3 regions of the Mesorhizobium sp. M1338 genome follow, and region 3 is predicted to be linked to each of the others. Evidence: riboswitches for the same ligand, from Rfam matches in the RefSeq annotation. Region 3 holds a riboswitch; each other region holds the start of a gene.
The links. Region 3 has a riboswitch for cobalamin ahead of bluB (5,6-dimethylbenzimidazole synthase). Riboswitches for the same ligand answer to the same signal wherever they lie in the genome.
Positions count from the first base shown of each region.

Region 1: it holds a riboswitch for cobalamin, as region 3 does, so the genes downstream of both, NKH19_RS21965 (DUF1636 family protein) here and bluB (5,6-dimethylbenzimidazole synthase) in region 3, are expected to answer to the same signal.
Region 2: it holds a riboswitch for cobalamin, as region 3 does, so the genes downstream of both, metE (5-methyltetrahydropteroyltriglutamate--homocysteine S-methyltransferase) here and bluB (5,6-dimethylbenzimidazole synthase) in region 3, are expected to answer to the same signal.

Region 1 covers NZ_JAMYLL010000028.1:32,879-38,428, forward strand. The annotation lists gene NKH19_RS21955 (cobaltochelatase subunit CobN) at 1-1,610, opposite strand, end outside; gene cobW (cobalamin biosynthesis protein CobW) at 1,629-2,666, opposite strand; gene NKH19_RS21965 (DUF1636 family protein) at 2,663-3,097, opposite strand; cobalamin riboswitch at 3,136-3,339, opposite strand; gene NKH19_RS21970 (winged helix-turn-helix domain-containing protein) at 3,371-4,570, opposite strand; gene NKH19_RS21975 (NADH-quinone oxidoreductase subunit A) at 4,890-5,255, shown strand; gene NKH19_RS21980 (NuoB/complex I 20 kDa subunit family protein) at 5,246-5,550, shown strand, end outside.
Region 2 covers NZ_JAMYLL010000018.1:45,991-51,540, forward strand. The annotation lists gene NKH19_RS17695 (prolyl oligopeptidase family serine peptidase) at 1-1,125, shown strand, start outside; gene NKH19_RS17700 (OmpW/AlkL family protein) at 1,315-1,995, shown strand; cobalamin riboswitch at 2,083-2,260, shown strand; partial or broken gene metE (5-methyltetrahydropteroyltriglutamate--homocysteine S-methyltransferase) at 2,349-4,691, shown strand; gene NKH19_RS17710 (hypothetical protein) at 5,047-5,265, shown strand.
Region 3 covers NZ_JAMYLL010000004.1:27,772-33,321, forward strand. The annotation lists gene NKH19_RS05640 (hypothetical protein) at 98-1,081, shown strand; partial or broken gene bluB (5,6-dimethylbenzimidazole synthase) at 1,198-1,872, opposite strand; cobalamin riboswitch at 1,876-2,054, opposite strand; gene NKH19_RS05650 (histone deacetylase family protein) at 2,176-3,102, shown strand; gene NKH19_RS05655 (exodeoxyribonuclease VII small subunit) at 3,106-3,357, shown strand; gene NKH19_RS05660 (DUF2277 domain-containing protein) at 3,467-3,733, shown strand; gene NKH19_RS05665 (pirin family protein) at 3,772-4,692, shown strand; gene dxs (1-deoxy-D-xylulose-5-phosphate synthase) at 4,837-5,550, shown strand, end outside.

The DNA.
Region 1 (5,550 bases), on a different contig from region 3:
GTCGCAGAATGAGCGACGGCGGCGGAACTGCCAATCTCCCCCCTTGCGGGGGAGATGTCCGGCAGGACAGAGGGGGGTGCCTCGCGCAAACCTGTCTCGCCTTCAGCCTTGCCCCAAGCGGCTTCTACGGCTGTGATTGCCTCGGCGGGCAACTCTTTTGAGAACCCAACATAGTCTTCCAGCCCCAGCCCTTCGCCGCTCCGCGCCAGCAGCCCCAGCAACCCACGCGGCGTCTCCGGAATCCCCTCAACACCATAACCCTGCTCCCTCAGATCATGCAGCATGGCCAGCACGCTGGATGGCACGTCGAGGCCAACGGCATAGCCGGTGCGGCCCGGGGCACTGGGATAGTCCGGAATCAGAATGGCCAGCTTGCGCGTCGCGCGGGGCGTCTCCCGTAGGCGGATAAAGGCCGCTACACGATCAGCCACCTGCGCCACGCGATCCGCTTCCGGCCGGTTGGCGAAGGCGCGGTGGCCGAGTGCCGGGTCGACCTCGCTCTCGCCCTTGAAGGAAATGGCGCCGGCGAGGATGCGGCCGTCGAGTTCGGGCAGCACGACATGCATGGCAAGGTCGGCGGGCGCCAGGCCGCGCTGGTTGTTCTGCCAGATGTCGCGGCGGGTGGTGGCGACGATAACCTGGAAGACAGGCACGCCTGCTCTGTCGAAAAGGGTTTCGACGCCAGGTTCGGCACCGGAGGCGAAAGCGGTCGCGGTGATGATTGCCGCGGGCTTCAATGCGGCGAGCGCGGTCTCGACAAAGGCGAGGGACGCCGGGTCCTTGAGGCTGGAGACGAAGATGGGGACCGGGTTAATGCCGCGCTGCCGCAGCGCATCAAAAAGGGAGTCGATCGGCGCGACATCGGCGGCGAGCAGCATCGAGCGGTAGAACAGGATCGGCACGACCTTTCCCTCCCCCTCGAGGGGAGGGTGGCCCAAAGGGCCGGGTGGAGTCGGTACGACCGGACTCGACGTCTCTTTAAGTTGGCGCGTCTCGGAGAGGACCCCACCCCCGGCCTGCGGCCGGACCCTCCCCTCGAGGGGGAGGGGGACGACGCCGCGTTCGGGGTCGTAGTAACCGGCTTTCGGCACTGCGACCGGCTCTGCTACGTCCGCATCAGACCCCGCCAACCTTGCCAGCCTCCGCATCAGCGCGCTCATATTCGCCGGGCCGCCCTCGCGGAAATAGTCGAGCAGGCCGTCGAGTTCTTCGCGCGGCAGCGTCGAGGCTTCGATCAGGCGCAGATCCTCGTCGCGGCATTCGCCGGGCAGCAGCGCCAGTTTTATGCCGCGCTCGCGGGCGGTCGAGGCAAGCTGGTCGCAGCCATAGCGCCACCAGTCGTAGCCGCCGAGGATGCGGACGAGGATGATTTTGGCGTGGCGGGCGACGCTATCGACCCAGAGGTCAACGGACATGGGATGGCGCAGATCACGCAGGGCGGCCAGCCGCATCGAGGGCAGGCGGCCGGCATCGGCCTTCCACGCGGCCGCAAGGCCTGCAAGATCGCTGTCGGTGAAGGACAGGGCCACGATATCCGCCGGCATCTGCCGCAGATCGACCGGCTCGGCGAGGTCGTCGAGCGAGGCGGATGTCGTGGTTAGGATGTGCATCGCGACCCGTGTCCGAAATCAGCCGGCGAGTATACGCTCGATAGCCGGGCGGTTCAGCCCCTTGAGGCCAATGACGACGAGGCGCGAGCGGCGGTCGTCCGTGGCGGTCCAGGCGCGGTCATAATAGTGGTTGACGCGCGGCCCGACGGCCTGCAGCAGCAGCCGCATCGGCTTGCCGCCGACCTCGACGAAGCCCTTTATGCGCAGCACGTTCTCTTCCTCGGCGGCGGTGGCGACGCGCTTTGCCAGTTCATCGGGATTGGCGATCGAGGCAATGTCGACGATGAACGTGTCGAAGTCGTCATGCTCATGGTCGAATGCGCCGTCGTGATGGGACTTGCGGTTTTCGATGTCATCCTCGACGGCCAGACCGAGGCCGAGCAGCACCGAGGGATCGACCTTGCCGTGCGACGTCGGCACGATCTTCACCGCGCGAGCGGAGTGTTCGTTGATGATGGCATTGGCGCGGGCGGTGCCGGCTGCGTCCATCAGGTCGCTCTTCGACAGGATGATCAGGTCGGCGCAGGCGATCTGGTGCTCGAACACCTCCTCGACCGGATCGTCGTGATCGAGCGTCTCATCCTGGGTGCGCTGCGCCTGCAAGGCATCCATGTCGTTGGCGACGCGGCCGTCGGCCAGCGCCGGGCCGTCGACCACGGCGATCACACCATCGACGGTGACGCGGCTCTTCACGCTTGGCCACTGGAAAGCCTGGACCAGCGGCTTGGGCAGCGCCAGGCCCGAGGTCTCGATCAGGATGTGGTCGATCCTCGGCGTCAGCGCCAGGATCTGGTCGAGCGCCGGGACGAAGTCGTCGGCGACGGTGCAGCAGATGCAGCCATTGGCCAGTTCGACGATGTTTTCCTCCGGGCAGGTATCGATGCCACAGCCCTTAAGGATCTCGCCATCGATGCCGATGTCGCCGAATTCGTTGACGATGATGGCAATACGCTTGCCGCCGGCGTTTTCCAGGAGATGGCGGACCAGCGTCGTCTTGCCGGCGCCGAGAAAGCCGGTGACGACGGTGCAGGGAACACGGGAGACGGAAACGGTCATTTCAAGTCCTTCAGCATGTCGAGGGGAGGGATGCGGGCAACGAGGCCGCGCTTCAGGCTGTCGGGACGGCCGCGCCACGGGATCAGGCCGTCGGTCGAGGTGGCGAAGAGCTTGGCGCCGGTAACGAGGTCGGCGCCGCTGGTCGCGGTCAGGTCACCGAAGACATAGCTCCAGCAGCCGTCGCGCAGGATGGCGGCGCTGAGACGTCGCTTGCAATTGCCGAGGCATTCAACGCCGCGGACACGAATGTTGTCGCCAGATGCGGCGCGGCGCGTGTCGTCCGCCAGCAGTTCGCCAGCGCGAGGATGGGCGTCGGAGCCGGTCTCGTCGCGACAGGAGGCGCAGACGATCACGGTGACGCCGGCCAACGCATCATCGTGCCCGGACGAAACATCCGCTGTGCCAGCCGAAAAACTGCTGTCGTGGTCCAAAGATCGGCTCCTTGCCCGGAAACCCGCCGGGCGATCGGATTCTAAAGTCGCGGACGGCAGGTCTCCTGGCTCGCGGGTCATCGCCTTGGTAGCCGCCTTCCCGGGACCATCCCAGTGGCTTTCGGCCTTGGCTCTTCGCTTACAGTTGCGGGGACAGCCGCGGATTTGGGACAGATATCCCTCACCGCATTCCCTCTTGGCTCCTCTCGTTGAAGAGAAGAGACCGTCTCGACCGGGATTTAGGCTTTTGCGGGTAGCGGTGTCAACGCGAGCTTACGACACGGTTAGGTCGGCCAACGCCGGACCCAAGTCACCGGCGGACGTCACTTCGATGTGTTCGAGGCCGAGCCAGCCCTGCATCTGCTTCAATTCCTCGAACAGTTCGACGGCGGTCCGCGGCGGCGCGTTGGGCTCGGCGTAGGCGGCGTGGACGCGCAGCACGCCGGCCGGCCGGTCGGCCTTGAGATCGACGCGCGCCACGATCCTGTCGCCGAGCAGGAACGGCAGGACGTAATAGCCGTATTGTCGCTTGTCGGCCGGCGTGTAGATCTCGATGCGGTAGTGGAAGTCGAAGAGACGCTCGGTGCGCGACCGCTCGAAGACGACCGGATCGAACGGCGCCAGCAAGGCTCGGGCCTCGACCTTGCGCGGCAGGCGAGCGTCCCGGTGAAGATAAGCCGGCTTGTCCCAGCCTTCGACACGCACCGGCAAAAGCTCGCCTGTTTCGACCAGTTCCTCCAGCCGGCCCTTCATGTCCGCCGGCGACAGCCGAAAGTAGTCGCGCAAATCGCCTGATGTCGCGATGCCGTGGGCGCGGGCCGAAATGCGCAGCAATTCGCGGTGCGCGTCCTCGGCGGCCGGCACCGGCAGATCGAGGATCGCCTGCGGCAGCACACGCTCGGGCAGATCATAGAAGCGTTCGAAACCGCGACGGTGCGCAGTGGTGATGCGCCCGGCCCAGAACAGCCATTCGAAGGCATGCTTGGAGTGGCTCCAGCCCCACCAGCCGCCCGAGCCCTTCTGGCCTTCGAGCGCGGAAGCGGCGATCGGGCCGCGATCGGCGACCTGGCGGTAGATCTCTTCGATATAGGCGGCATGTTCGCGGCCCCATTTGGCGAGGCCCAGATACATCTCATCGCCGCGCTCGGCCCGTTCCATGCGCCAGCGCATCAGCGGGTATGTCTCGACCGGCAGGAAGGAAGCCTCGTGCGCCCAGTATTCGAACACCGTGCGCTTGCGCGTCACAGCCGCGTTGTCGAGCAGAGCGAGCGGGTAGGGGCCAAGGCGCGAATAGAGTGGCATATAATGGGCGCGCACCACCGCGCTGACGGAATCGATCTGCAGCAGGCCGGTGCGGGCCAGTACCCGGGCGAAGTGCCGGCGGTTCGGGGTGCCGATTGGGCGGGGATCGAGAAACCCTTGGGCGGCAAGCGCGATGCGCCGGGCCATGGGGAGCGAAATCTTTTCCTTCATGCAGGCGTCACTCTGAGGGCGATTGAGGGGTGATTCCGGCCGATGCTAGCAGGGTTTTGGCGGCAACCATGTCAGGAGAGAAAAGTGGAGTAAAAAGCGAAGGAAATCAAACAAGAGGGGATCGGACCAGTTTGCCGCGATATGCCGTCCAGGTCGGTGTTTTGAACAAGGTTTGACTTGCTTCGCTGGAAGTGCTGCGCTAACCCTCGCCGCGTTGCAGCATAGGCCCTTAAAACGGTTCAGCGGTTAAACTGTCACGCTTCCGCATTAGGGTCCGGTGCTGTAATCAACGTGGATTGGCGCCAACGGAAAGCCGAGCATGAACGCACTCTTGAGCTCATACCTGCCCATCGTCCTGTTCATCGGCGTGGCGCTGGTTGTCGGCCTGGCGCTGCTGGCCGCGCCCTTCCTGGTGGCCTACCGCAATCCCGATCCCGAAAAGCTCTCCGCCTACGAGTGCGGTTTCAACTCGTTCGATGACGCCCGCATGAAATTCGACATCCGCTTCTACCTGGTGTCGATCCTGTTCATCATCTTCGACCTGGAAGTGGCCTTCCTGTTTCCGTGGGCTGTGTCGTTCTCGAAGATCGGCATGCTCGGCTTCTGGTCGATGATGGTGTTTTTGGCGGTGCTGACCATCGGCTTTGCCTATGAATGGAAAAAAGGAGCGCTGGAATGGGATTGAACGATAGTTCAGGCACCCTCGTCGCGCCGAAGCCCAAAGGTATCATCGATCCTAATACCGGCCAGCCGGTAGGGGCGGACGATCCCTTCTTCCTCGAGATCAACAATGAGCTGGCCGACAAGGGCTTTCTCGTCACCTCGACCGAGGCACTGATCACGTGGGCGCGCAGCGGTTCGCTGATGTTCATGACCTTCGGTCTTGCCTGCTGCGCGGTCGAGATGATCCACACTTCGATGCCGCGCTATGACAGCGAGCGCTTCGGTGTCGCGCCGCGCGCGTCTCCGCGCCAGTCCGA
Region 2 (5,550 bases), on a different contig from region 3:
GGCGACAGGCGCTCCCTGCAATCATTCTTCTGGAATAACGGGAAGCTCGTTATCTCCTACCTCGTCAACCTCGATCCACGTTTCGAGATGTTCACCCCCGAGGGCCAGGAATGGACGCGCCGAGCGCTGGACACCGTGTCCACCGAAGGGACTGTTCACCTTTCGTCGCTCGATGCTGAACGTCACGAGACCAATGGAGAGGTCCTCATTTCGGCTCAGGACCCGATCACGCCGCCGAAGCTTCTCCTATTGGACCTCAACGCCGCAGCGCCTCTCGGCGCTCCAGTAATCCTGAAGCGCGACCCGGAGAATTTCGATGCATTCGGGCTGGTGGTGACGCGCCACGAGGCAGTCTCGACCGATGGTGAGATGATCCCCTATACGCAGGTCGGTCCGGCGAACGGGAACGGGGATGCCCCGGTTCACCTCACCGCCTACGGCGGGTACCGCAAATCGGCCCTGCCCCACTACAACTCCTCGCTCGTCAAACTGTGGCTCGAACGCGGCGGCACGTGCGTGGTGGCGAACATCCGGGGCGGCGGCGAGTTTGGCACCCGTTGGCACGAGGCGGGGCGCAGGGCGGGCAAGCGTCTCGCCCATGACGATTTCGCCGCCGTTGCCGCCGACCTCGTGCGAAGAGGCATTACGCTGCCGAGGCGGATTGCCGCCCAGGGCGGCTCAAATGGCGGCCTTCTGATCGCCAATATGCTTACCCGCTATCCTGAGCGTTTCGGCGCGCTGTTCTGCACAGTCCCGGTTACCGATATGCGCCGCTACACCAAGCTTTTGGCGGGCGCGAGCTGGATTGACGAATATGGCGATCCCGACAAGCCGGAGGAATGGATCTTCCTAAAGGAAATCTCGGCCTATCACGCCGCGACGCCAGGACAGCCCTATCCGCCGATCCTGCTTGCCACCACGAAGCGGGACGACCGCGTCCACCCGGGCCACGCGCGTAAGACGGCCGCAAAGCTGCAGGCTCTTGGCTATCCCGCCTACTTCTACGAGCCCGGCGCGGGCGGGCACGGCTACGGCAAGAACAATCGGGAGCGGGCCGCATTCATTGCCCTGGGCACCAATTTCCTTCGCAGTGCGATCGGGTGGCAAGCCGATGGCGTTCGATAGGTGGACGGAGACAAACCGCAACGTTTCAACAAGTGAGTACAGGTCGATGATTGCGAGCACGGCGCAAATAATGTGTGCGCTGTCCCACGCAAACTGCGCATGAGCGCTTCGTCGATTCCAGCAGGATTTTTCATAGTGCATCGCATCATTTCTGAAGAGCAAGGAGCGAATATCATGGCGAAAAAGCGAATGGGCGTGGCGCGGGGAGTAACAGCGGCCGTCATCCTCATGGTGGTGGGACAGCAGGCCGTCGCGGCGGACCTTGCGCATCCCGCGTGCGTCCCGCAGGCAGGAGCCTCGGTCACGGAAGCGCCAAGCCCTTGGCAGATCCGGCTGCGCGCGTTGGGGGTCATCACTGAAGATTCGGGTTACGTACATGCGGTGCCCGGCTCCGGTCTTTCCTATTCGGACACTGTGACGCCGGAACTCGATATCTCCTATTTCTTCACGGACAACATCGCCGCCGAGCTTATCCTCGGCACCACCTATGCCAACATCGAGGGCCAAGGAGCGATCGGCGCGCTGGGCAATATCGGCAAGGTTTGGCTGCTGCCGCCCACGCTCACATTGCAGTATCATTTTACCGATTTCGGCGCGCTCAAGCCCTATGTCGGCGCCGGCGTGAACTACACGATCTTCTATAACCAGGACGCCGGCAGCGCCGATGCTCTCAAGGTTAAGAACACGTTCGGCACCGCGCTGCAGGTCGGGTTCGACTACATGGTGGATCAGCACTGGGGCGTCAACTTCGACGTAAAGAAGCTTTTCCTGAAGCCAGACTTCGACGTCACGGTGGACGGCGCGAAGCTCACGGGGAAGGCCGCTCTCGATCCCTGGTTGATAGGCGCAGGTGTGACCTACCGCTTCTGATAACGGAAGGCGAATGCCGGGTCGCTGAAAAGGAAGGGTGCCTGGTGCGCCCTTTTACCATCAGTCCTGCACAGCCAAATCGGCCACCGGATCATTCGAAGAGGTTGTGTTGTTGCTCGTAGGCAAGGAGCCGGCGAAAATTCCGGCGCTGCCCCCGCCTGTCAACGGCGAGCCAAGCCCCACTGATGTCACTGAGGTCAATAGCCTTGGGAAGTCGGGCATAGGTGACGATCCGTGAGCCACCTGCCATGGCGACGAGGTCCACAGGCGGGGTGTCTGGGCGGCCACGGCAACTGGCGTTGTGCCTACTTGTCAAGTCTGCCTTGCATCCACGCCTCAATCGGAGGTGTGGTATGTCTATCTTGCAGAAAGTTCCAGTTGCGACGCTCGGCTTGCCGCGGATCGGCCGTCGTCAAGAATTGAAGCACGCGCTTGAAAGCTACTGGTCGCAAAAATGTGCCGCTGATGACCTCTTGGAAACGGCGCGGGCGCTGCGGGAGGCGAACTGGATCGAGCAACGCGACCGTGGCGTGACCATAATTCCCTCGAATGACTTTTCCCTCTACGATCATGTTCTGGACACAGCGGTAATGGTCGGTGCCGTGCCGAAACGTTATGGCTGGAGCCAGGGGGATCTTCCCGTCCCCCTGGATATTTATTTCGCAATGGCGCGAGGCCACCAAGGCGAAGCTGCGGAGGGCCCGACGGCAGGCGTGGATCATGCGGTGAGAGCAATGGAGATGACGAAGTGGTTCGACACCAACTATCACTACATCGTCCCAGAGCTCGCTGACGACCAGGCCTTTGTCCTTTCTTCGGCGAAGCCGGTGGACCATTTTCTCGAAGCTAGGGCGCTGGGCATTCATACGCGCCCGGTGATTCTTGGCCCAATTACATTCCTCAAGCTTTCGAAGTCGCCCGCCCGAGGCTTTAACCCTATTGCTCTGCTTCCCAAGTTGCTGTCGGTCTATGAGGAACTTCTGCGGCGCTTGAACTTCGCAGGTGCCGACTGGCTCCAAATCGATGAACCAGCGCTAGTTGTTGACCTGATCCCAAATGAGCAGGCCGCGTTCGAATTTGCCTACGATCGGCTCTCCAAAGCTGCGCCTGATCTCAAGATCATGCTGGCTACTTATTTCGGTGCATTGGGCGACAATCTCGGGACCGCCCTTTCGCTGCCGATAGCGGGATTGCACGTCGATCTTGCGTGCGCTCCCGAGCAACTGGAGCTGGCCGGCCGACTTGCGCCGAAGGACCTCGTGCTGTCGCTCGGTTTGATCGACGGCCGTAACGTCTGGCGCGCGAACCTCTCTGCCATTTTCGACCGGATTAAGCGTATTGTCGCGGGCTGGCCGCTGGACCGAGTGGAGGTCGCTCCGTCTTGCTCACTTTTGCATGTTCCGGTCGATCTTGAGCAGGAAACCGCACTTGATCGGGACACAAAGTCCTGGCTCGCATTCGCGACGCAAAAGATGGACGAGCTGACCGTACTCGCCAGCGCGTTGTCCGGAGGTCGACATACGGTTGCGGAGGAGCTAAAGTCTGCTGACGACGCTGCTGCGGCCCGAGCAACTTCGCCGAAGGTGCATAATCCTCTCGTCGAGAGAAAGCTTGCCGGTATCGCCGACTGCATGAAGCAGCGAAAGAGCGTTTTTGCCGAACGTTCGCGGTTTCAAATCGAAAAGCTCCGCCTGCCGCCTTTCCCGACGACGACCATCGGCTCTTTCCCGCAAACTCAGCAGGTGCGCAATGCGCGGGCGGCTCACGCCAAAGGACGACTTAGCTACCTCGCGTTTGAATTGCTCCTGAGGAAAGAGGTTGAAGAGGCAATAGGCTGGCAAGAGGAAATTGGCCTCGACGTGCTGGTCCATGGCGAATTCGAACGCACCGACATGGTGCAATATTTTGCGGAGCAACTTTCCGGTTTCGTGTTCACCCAACACGCATGGGTGCAGAGTTACGGGTCGCGCTATGTGAGGCCGCCGATCATATTCGGCGACGTGTCGCGGCCCGATCCGATGACGGTGAACTGGTGGGAATTCGCCCAATCGCTGACGAAGAGACCGGTGAAGGGGATGCTCACCGGACCCGTGACCATCCTTAACTGGTCTTTCGTGCGCGACGACCTTCCCCGCTCCGAAGTCTGCCGTCAGATTGCTTTAGCAATACGCGAGGAGGTGCTCGATCTTGAAAAGGCGGGCGCCCAAATAATCCAGATCGACGAAGCTGCACTGCGCGAGCGATTGCCGCTGCGTAAATCCAACTGGGACTCGTATCTGGATTGGGCCGTCGAGTGCTTCCGTCTCGCCTCGACAGGTGTGGACGATGCGACGCAGATCCACACTCACATGTGCTATTCCGAGTTCAATGAGATCATAAATGCGATCGTAGATATGGATGCCGACGTGATCTCTTTCGAGGCGTCCCGCTCGCAGATGGAACTGCTCGATGCCTTTCAGGCCTTCGATTATCCCAACGCGATCGGCCCGGGAATATATGACATCCACTCTCCGCGCGTGCCAGAATCCAACGAAATGGCGAGTTTGCTCTTGCGCGCTCTAGAGCGTCTTTCCGACGATCAGATTTGGGTCAATCCGGATTGCGGGTTGAAGATACGTCGCTGGGACGAGGTCCGCCCTGCGTTGATAAATATGGTCGAAGCAGCGCGAAATCTGAGAAGCTTACGACGGCCAACAGCCAAGAAGAACGGTCCGAAGGGGAGATCGAGGCCGCGCGAAACCGCGAATGCGCACACCGTAGCCAGATCTCGCAAAGCCTGACCGCGCCGCTATCGCGCCGGTCACGGATTTCACACTCTTGTGCTCTTGTGGAAGCAACACCGAGCGCGTAGTCGTGCGCAGCCTCTGGTTGAAGGACGGCCTGGCATCGCCAGCGCAAGGACATGGCTGCTTCGCTCCATCGTCTTGATGGGGGGATGCTGAATTAGGCGCACTCGCGGAAGATGGCTGTACGATTTGGGTACGCCTCCTGCGAAGCTTTCGATTACCCACATCGTCGGCTTGATCCAATGGAGATGCCGAAGGCGATGTCGTGCAAGCGAGTCATGCCGCGCCAGACGACCATGTTGCCGGACGCATGTTTGCGGGCGAAATAGCCGCCAAGCATGGCGATTTGCGGCAGGTAGGCGGCGAGCGTGGGCCGTTGGAGGCGCGGTCGCGTTCGGGACGCGTCGATCTGGTCGAGCGCAGTGATCTCGGCGAAGGTGAGAACGCTGTCGGGCGGCGTCTGGCTTGGCGCGCGCCGACATAGTGACCAAGAATATTCGCCAGCTGACCACTGCGATGAGAGCGAGGAACTTCGCCAGCCTCTCTGCGGTCTCGAGCCTCGCCTCCTCGGCACGGCAGCCGGACTTCATGACCTTGTGGAACACCTCCGCCTTCCAGCGCAGAGCGTACCAGCCGAGCTTCTCGACCGCCACGGAGAGATCTTCGACCGGCAGGTTGGTTACCAGCTTCCAGTCGATCGGCTCGCGACCGGCCGGCGGATCCTCTTCGAGGGCATGGATGTAGGTCAGAACCTGCGGACTGTAGCGCT
Region 3 (5,550 bases):
GTTAACCCGAGTTCGTTGCCCGGGCGCCAACCCGGCAATTGACAATCGCCGGGTTGGGTCCATCCTTTCCGACCACCTCTGAGGGGAGATTCGGGGCATGTGGGATTTCGATATCGGCGGGTCGGTGTCCATCGTGATGCGAACCTGGCCGTTCATTGTCTTTCGCATGATCGTCTATTTCGGCATTACGCTGGCCTACATCATGGCGACGGGCACCGGCGCTAGCGTCGGCTATGGCGTCGGCCATATCTCCACCGATCCCGACGGGCCGCTGTCCTTTGCCCTGTGGGGCGGCGTGGTCGGTTTCGGTATCGTCTCGATCGCCGTCTACTGGATCCGCGAATACATCCTCTATGTCGTCAAGGCCGGCCACATCGCCGTCATGGTCCATCTGATCGACGGCCGCGACATTCCCGGCGGCCAGGACCAGATTGCCTACGCCAAGGATATCGTCACCCAGCGTTTCGCGGAGGCCAATATCCTTTTCGTCGTCGACCAACTGGTCAAGGGCGCCATCCGCGCCATCACCGGCCTCATCGGCGGCATCGCCGCCTTCCTGCCGATCCCGGGCCTGGGCGGCCTGGTCTCCTTCATCAACACGGTGATCCGCCTGTCCCTGACCTATGTCGACGAGATCATCCTCGGCTACAACATCCGCATCAATTCGTCCTCGCCGTTCGAGACGGCGCGCCAGGGCGTCGTGCTCTATGCCCAGAACGGCAAGGTCATGGTCAAGAACGCCGTCTGGCTGGCGGTCATCATGTGGGGCGTGTCCTTCGTCATCTTCCTGCTGATGCTGGCGCCTGCCGGCGCCATTCTCTTCCTGATGCCCGGCCAACTCGCCGGCTGGGCCTTCGTGCTCGCCATCGTCTTCGCCTGGGCTTTCAAGGCGGCGTTCATCGAACCCTTCGCCATCGCCTGCCTGATGCAGGTCTATTTCAAGACCATCGCCGGCCAGGTGCCCGATCCCGACTGGGATGCCCGGCTGGCCGAGGCGTCGTCGAAGTTCAGGGAGCTTAAGGATAAGGCGCTGGCCTCCTTCGGCGGCTCGCGTTGGGGCACGGCCGGCGCGACAAGCTGATCGGCGAGGCTCGCCGGCGTGGCAGCAACGGTGTTGAGGCGCGCCACGGTCGATTTGAGCAACGCTTCACCTTGCCCGGAAAAAACCTCGCTCATGATCAGTTCCGGCAACGGCAGCCGCCGTCCCCAGCCATGCGTTTCAAGGTCCGGCTTTGGCGCGAACTCCGAGACACGGCCGACGCAGAGATAGGCGACCGGGGTCACATGCTCCGGAATTGACAGCAGGCCTTTCAGCGCTTGCGCCTCGATGATGCTGACCCAGCCGACACCGACGCCTTCGGCGCGCGCCGCCAACCAGAAATTCTGCACCGCGCAGACCGTGCTGTAGAGGTCCATCTCCGGATTGTGCCAGCGTCCCAGCGGCGAACCTTCCGAGCGCTGCCGGTCGCAAGTGATGCAGATGTTGAGCGCGCTTTCGCAAATGCCTTCCAGCTTGAGTTTGCGGTAGAGCGCCTGGCGCTCTTCCTCGATGGCCGGCAATTCCTGCTCGCGCGCCGCCAGGAACAGGTCGCGCACCTTTTCCCGTCGTTCGGCATCGCGAATGACGATGAAATTCCAAGGCTGCATGAAGCCGACCGACGGCGCGTGATGAGCGGCAAGCAGCAGCCGCGCCAGCACCTCATCGTCGAGCGCGGTGGGCAGGAAGTGGCTGCGCACATCGCGCCGCGTGAACATGGCGCGATACACCGCATCGCGCGCATTCTGCTCAAATCCATCGCCAACGGCAGCGGTCATGTGTTCCGGCATCGCTTGTCCCCTTGCGATTGCAATCAATGCCATCCGCCTGACCATGCGGATGACGATGCCTGCCAGGCCGGTCTTCTGGCTTGGGATCAACCCGCGTCCGGTGCCTTCCCGTATCGACAGTGGCACATACCGGCGCGGTCCCCCTTACAGCGTTGGGCACGCCACGGAGTTCAACCGTGTTCCCGATTCTCCCACTTGCGGCGGGCACCAGGCAGTGCCACGGACCTTACGCCGAAGCGCGGACGACGCCAATGCCTGCCGCGACGCGAATGGACGCAGGCGCGATTTTCCCCAATCATCGGCCGCCCGTGCATGGCCTTTGTCGATCCGGGTCACTAGATTAGGACGATGGCTACCCGTCTCTATACCCATCCAGTCTTCCTTGAGCACCTCACGCCGCCCGGCCATCCCGAGCGGCCGGACCGCTTGCGCGCCATCGAGCGCGTGCTGGACGACGAAGCTTTTGCCGCGCTCGATCGTATCCAGGCGCCGGAAGGCGACGAGGCCACCATCCTCTATGCCCATCCCGCCGATTTCGTCGCCCGCGTGCGCGCCGCCATTCCCGACGAGGGAATCGCCCGCATCGACGCCGACACCACCGCCAGCCCGAAGAGCTGGCAGGCGGCGATCACCGCGATCGGTGCGGCCAACGCCGCCGTCGACGACGTCTTTGCAGGCCGCGCCGACAATGTCTTCGTAGCCGCCCGGCCGCCCGGCCACCATGCCGAAAAAACCACGTCGATGGGTTTTTGTCTGTTCAACACCGCGGCGATCGCGGCGCGTTATGCGCAGAAGAAGCATGGTGTCGAGCGGGTTGCCGTCGTCGACTGGGACGTGCATCACGGCAACGGCACGCAGGATATTTTCTGGGACGATCCGTCGGTGCTCTATTGCTCGACGCACCAGATGCCGCTCTACCCCGGCACCGGCGCGAAGAACGAAACCGGCGCCGGCAACATCGTCAACGTACCGCTGGCGCCGCAGACCGGCAGCGAGGTGTTTCGCGATGCCTTCCTGTCGCGCGTGCTGCCGGCGCTCGACAATTTCGCGCCCGATCTGATCATCATTTCGGCCGGGTTCGACGCGCATCACCGCGATCCGCTGGCCGAGATCAACCTGACCGAGGACGATTTCGACTGGGCGACCGGCCAGTTGATGCAGCGCGCCGCGCGTCACAGCGGCAACCGGCTCGTCAGCCTGCTCGAGGGTGGCTACGATCTGCAGGGATTGGCATTTTCGGTCGCCGCCCATGTCGGGCGACTGATGAAAGGATGAATGATGGCCGGTGAGACCAACGAAGATGTCAAGGCGATGAGCTTCGAACAGGCACTCGACGCACTCGAAAAGATCGTCGATGATCTTGAGCGTGGCGACGTGCCGCTCGACCAGTCGATTAAGATCTATGAGCGCGGCGAGGCACTGAAAGCGCATTGCGACCGGCTGCTGAAGGCCGCCGAGGACAAGGTCGAGAAGATCAGGCTGTCGCGCGATGGCAAGCCGGTCGGAACGGAGCCGCTTGACGCGGATTGAGGCGGTCCGAACGGTGGTCTTGCCTCACGGGCTTTTGGACATGATCATGATCGAGGATAGAACGCGTCCCGATTGAAAGCGCTCCAGGACAAGAGGAGATACGGAAGCGATGTGCAGAAACATCAAGACCCTGTTCAATTTTGATCCGCCCGCTACCAACGACGAAGTCCGCGACGCGGCACTTCAGTTCGTCCGCAAGCTGAGCGGAACGACGCGGCCTTCGAAGCAGAATCAGCATGCCTTCGACCACGCGGTCGAAGCCATCGCGGCATCGGCGCGCGAACTGCTTGATTCACTCGAAACCCATCAGCATCCGCGCAATCGCGAAGAAGTGGCGGCCAAACTAAGGGCGAAATCGGCGATCCGGTTTGCCTGATACATCCAGGCTGCCTCTGGCGCCGACGAGGAGAGTTCATGAGCTTTTTCCCGGGGAAAGACCCTGAAGTCGGCGACGCCTTCGCCAGCGACCAGATCGAGCTTATGGTCATCCCGAATGCCAAGGACATTGGCGGTTTTCAGGTGCGCCGCGCCCTGCCGACCGCCAAGAGGCGGTTGGTTGGACCGTTCATCTTCTTCGACCGGATGGGCCCCGCGATCCTGCGCGCCGGGCAGGCGCTCGATGTCCGTCCGCATCCGCATATCGGCCTGTCGACGGTCACCTATCTGTTCGACGGCAGGATCAGGCATCGCGATTCACTCGGCACCGAAATGGTCATCCAGCCCGGTGACGTAAACCTGATGACCGCCGGCCGCGGCATCGTCCATTCCGAGCGTACCCCCGAAGAACTGCGCGGCGCGCCGATGTCGATTTCCGGCTTGCAGACCTGGTTGGCGCTGCCGGACGGCAAGGAAGAAGTAGCCCCGGTTTTCGAGAACACCGCAGCACTACGGCTGCCCGAGATCGACGCCGAAGGCGTCAGCGGGCGCATCGTCATAGGTGATTTCCAGGGATTGCGGTCCCCGGTCAGGGCCGACTCCGAGACGCTTTATGCCGACCTGCGCCTTGCGCCAGGCGCCGGCGTGAAGATCCCGGCCGATGCGGAAGAACGAGCCATCTACACACTGGAAGGAGAGGTCTCGATTTCGGGCGACGTTTTCCCGGCCGAACGGCTGCTGGTGTTTCGGCCCGGTGACGAGATCGTCGTATCGTCGCGGACCGGCGCGCATTTTATGCTGTTCGGCGGCGCTTCGCTCGGCTCGCAGCGCTACATCTGGTGGAATTTCGTCTCATCGTCGAAGGAACGCATCGAGCAGGCCAAGCAGGAATGGAAGACGGGACGCTTCGATATTGTTCCTGGCGATGAGGAAGAGTTCATTCCGCTGCCGGAAAGCTGATGCATGTTGTCCAAAAGTGGCCCCGGTTTTGGGCGAACGGCGTGCATCAAAACAAAAACCACGGCCTGATCCGCGTCACTGACATGCATTTACATTCTCCGGCCGGCGGCCTATTTCGCCAATGAACAGAAAGCCTGGGCACCCGTGAACGCAACGCCGCATACGCCGCTTCTCGACAAGGTCCGCATCCCAGCCGACCTGCGCACGCTTGCCGAAAGCGAGCTGCCGCAATTGGCAGCCGAGCTTCGCGCCGAGCTGATCGACGCCGTCTCTCACACCGGCGGCCATCTTGGCGCCGGCCTTGGCGTGGTCGAGCTGACGGTGGCGCTGCACTATGTCTTCAACACCCCCGATGACCGGCTGATCTGGGATGTCGGCCACCAGGCCTATCCCCACAAGATCCTGACCGGCCGCCGTGACCGCATCCGCACATTGCGCCAGGAAGGCGGCCTGTCGGGCTTCACCCGCCGCGCCGAGAGCGAGTACGATCCCTTTGGCGCCGCCCACTCCTCGACATCGATCTCGGCCGGCCTCGGCATGGCCGCCGCCCGCGATCTCTCCGGCGGCCGCAACAATGTCATCGCCGTCATCGGCGACGGTGCGATGTCGGCCGGGATGGCCTATGAGGCGATGAACAACGCCGGCGCGCTCGATGCGCGGCTGATCGTCATCCTCAACGACAACGACATGTCGATTGCGCCGCCGACCGGCGCGATGAGTGCCTATCTGGCGCGCCTGGCCTCGGGCAAGGCCTATATCGGCCTGCGCGACTTCGGCAAGAAACTGACGTCCTACCTCGGCAAGCGCGCCGACCGCGCGATCACAAGGGCGGTCGAGCATGCACGCGGTTACGTCACC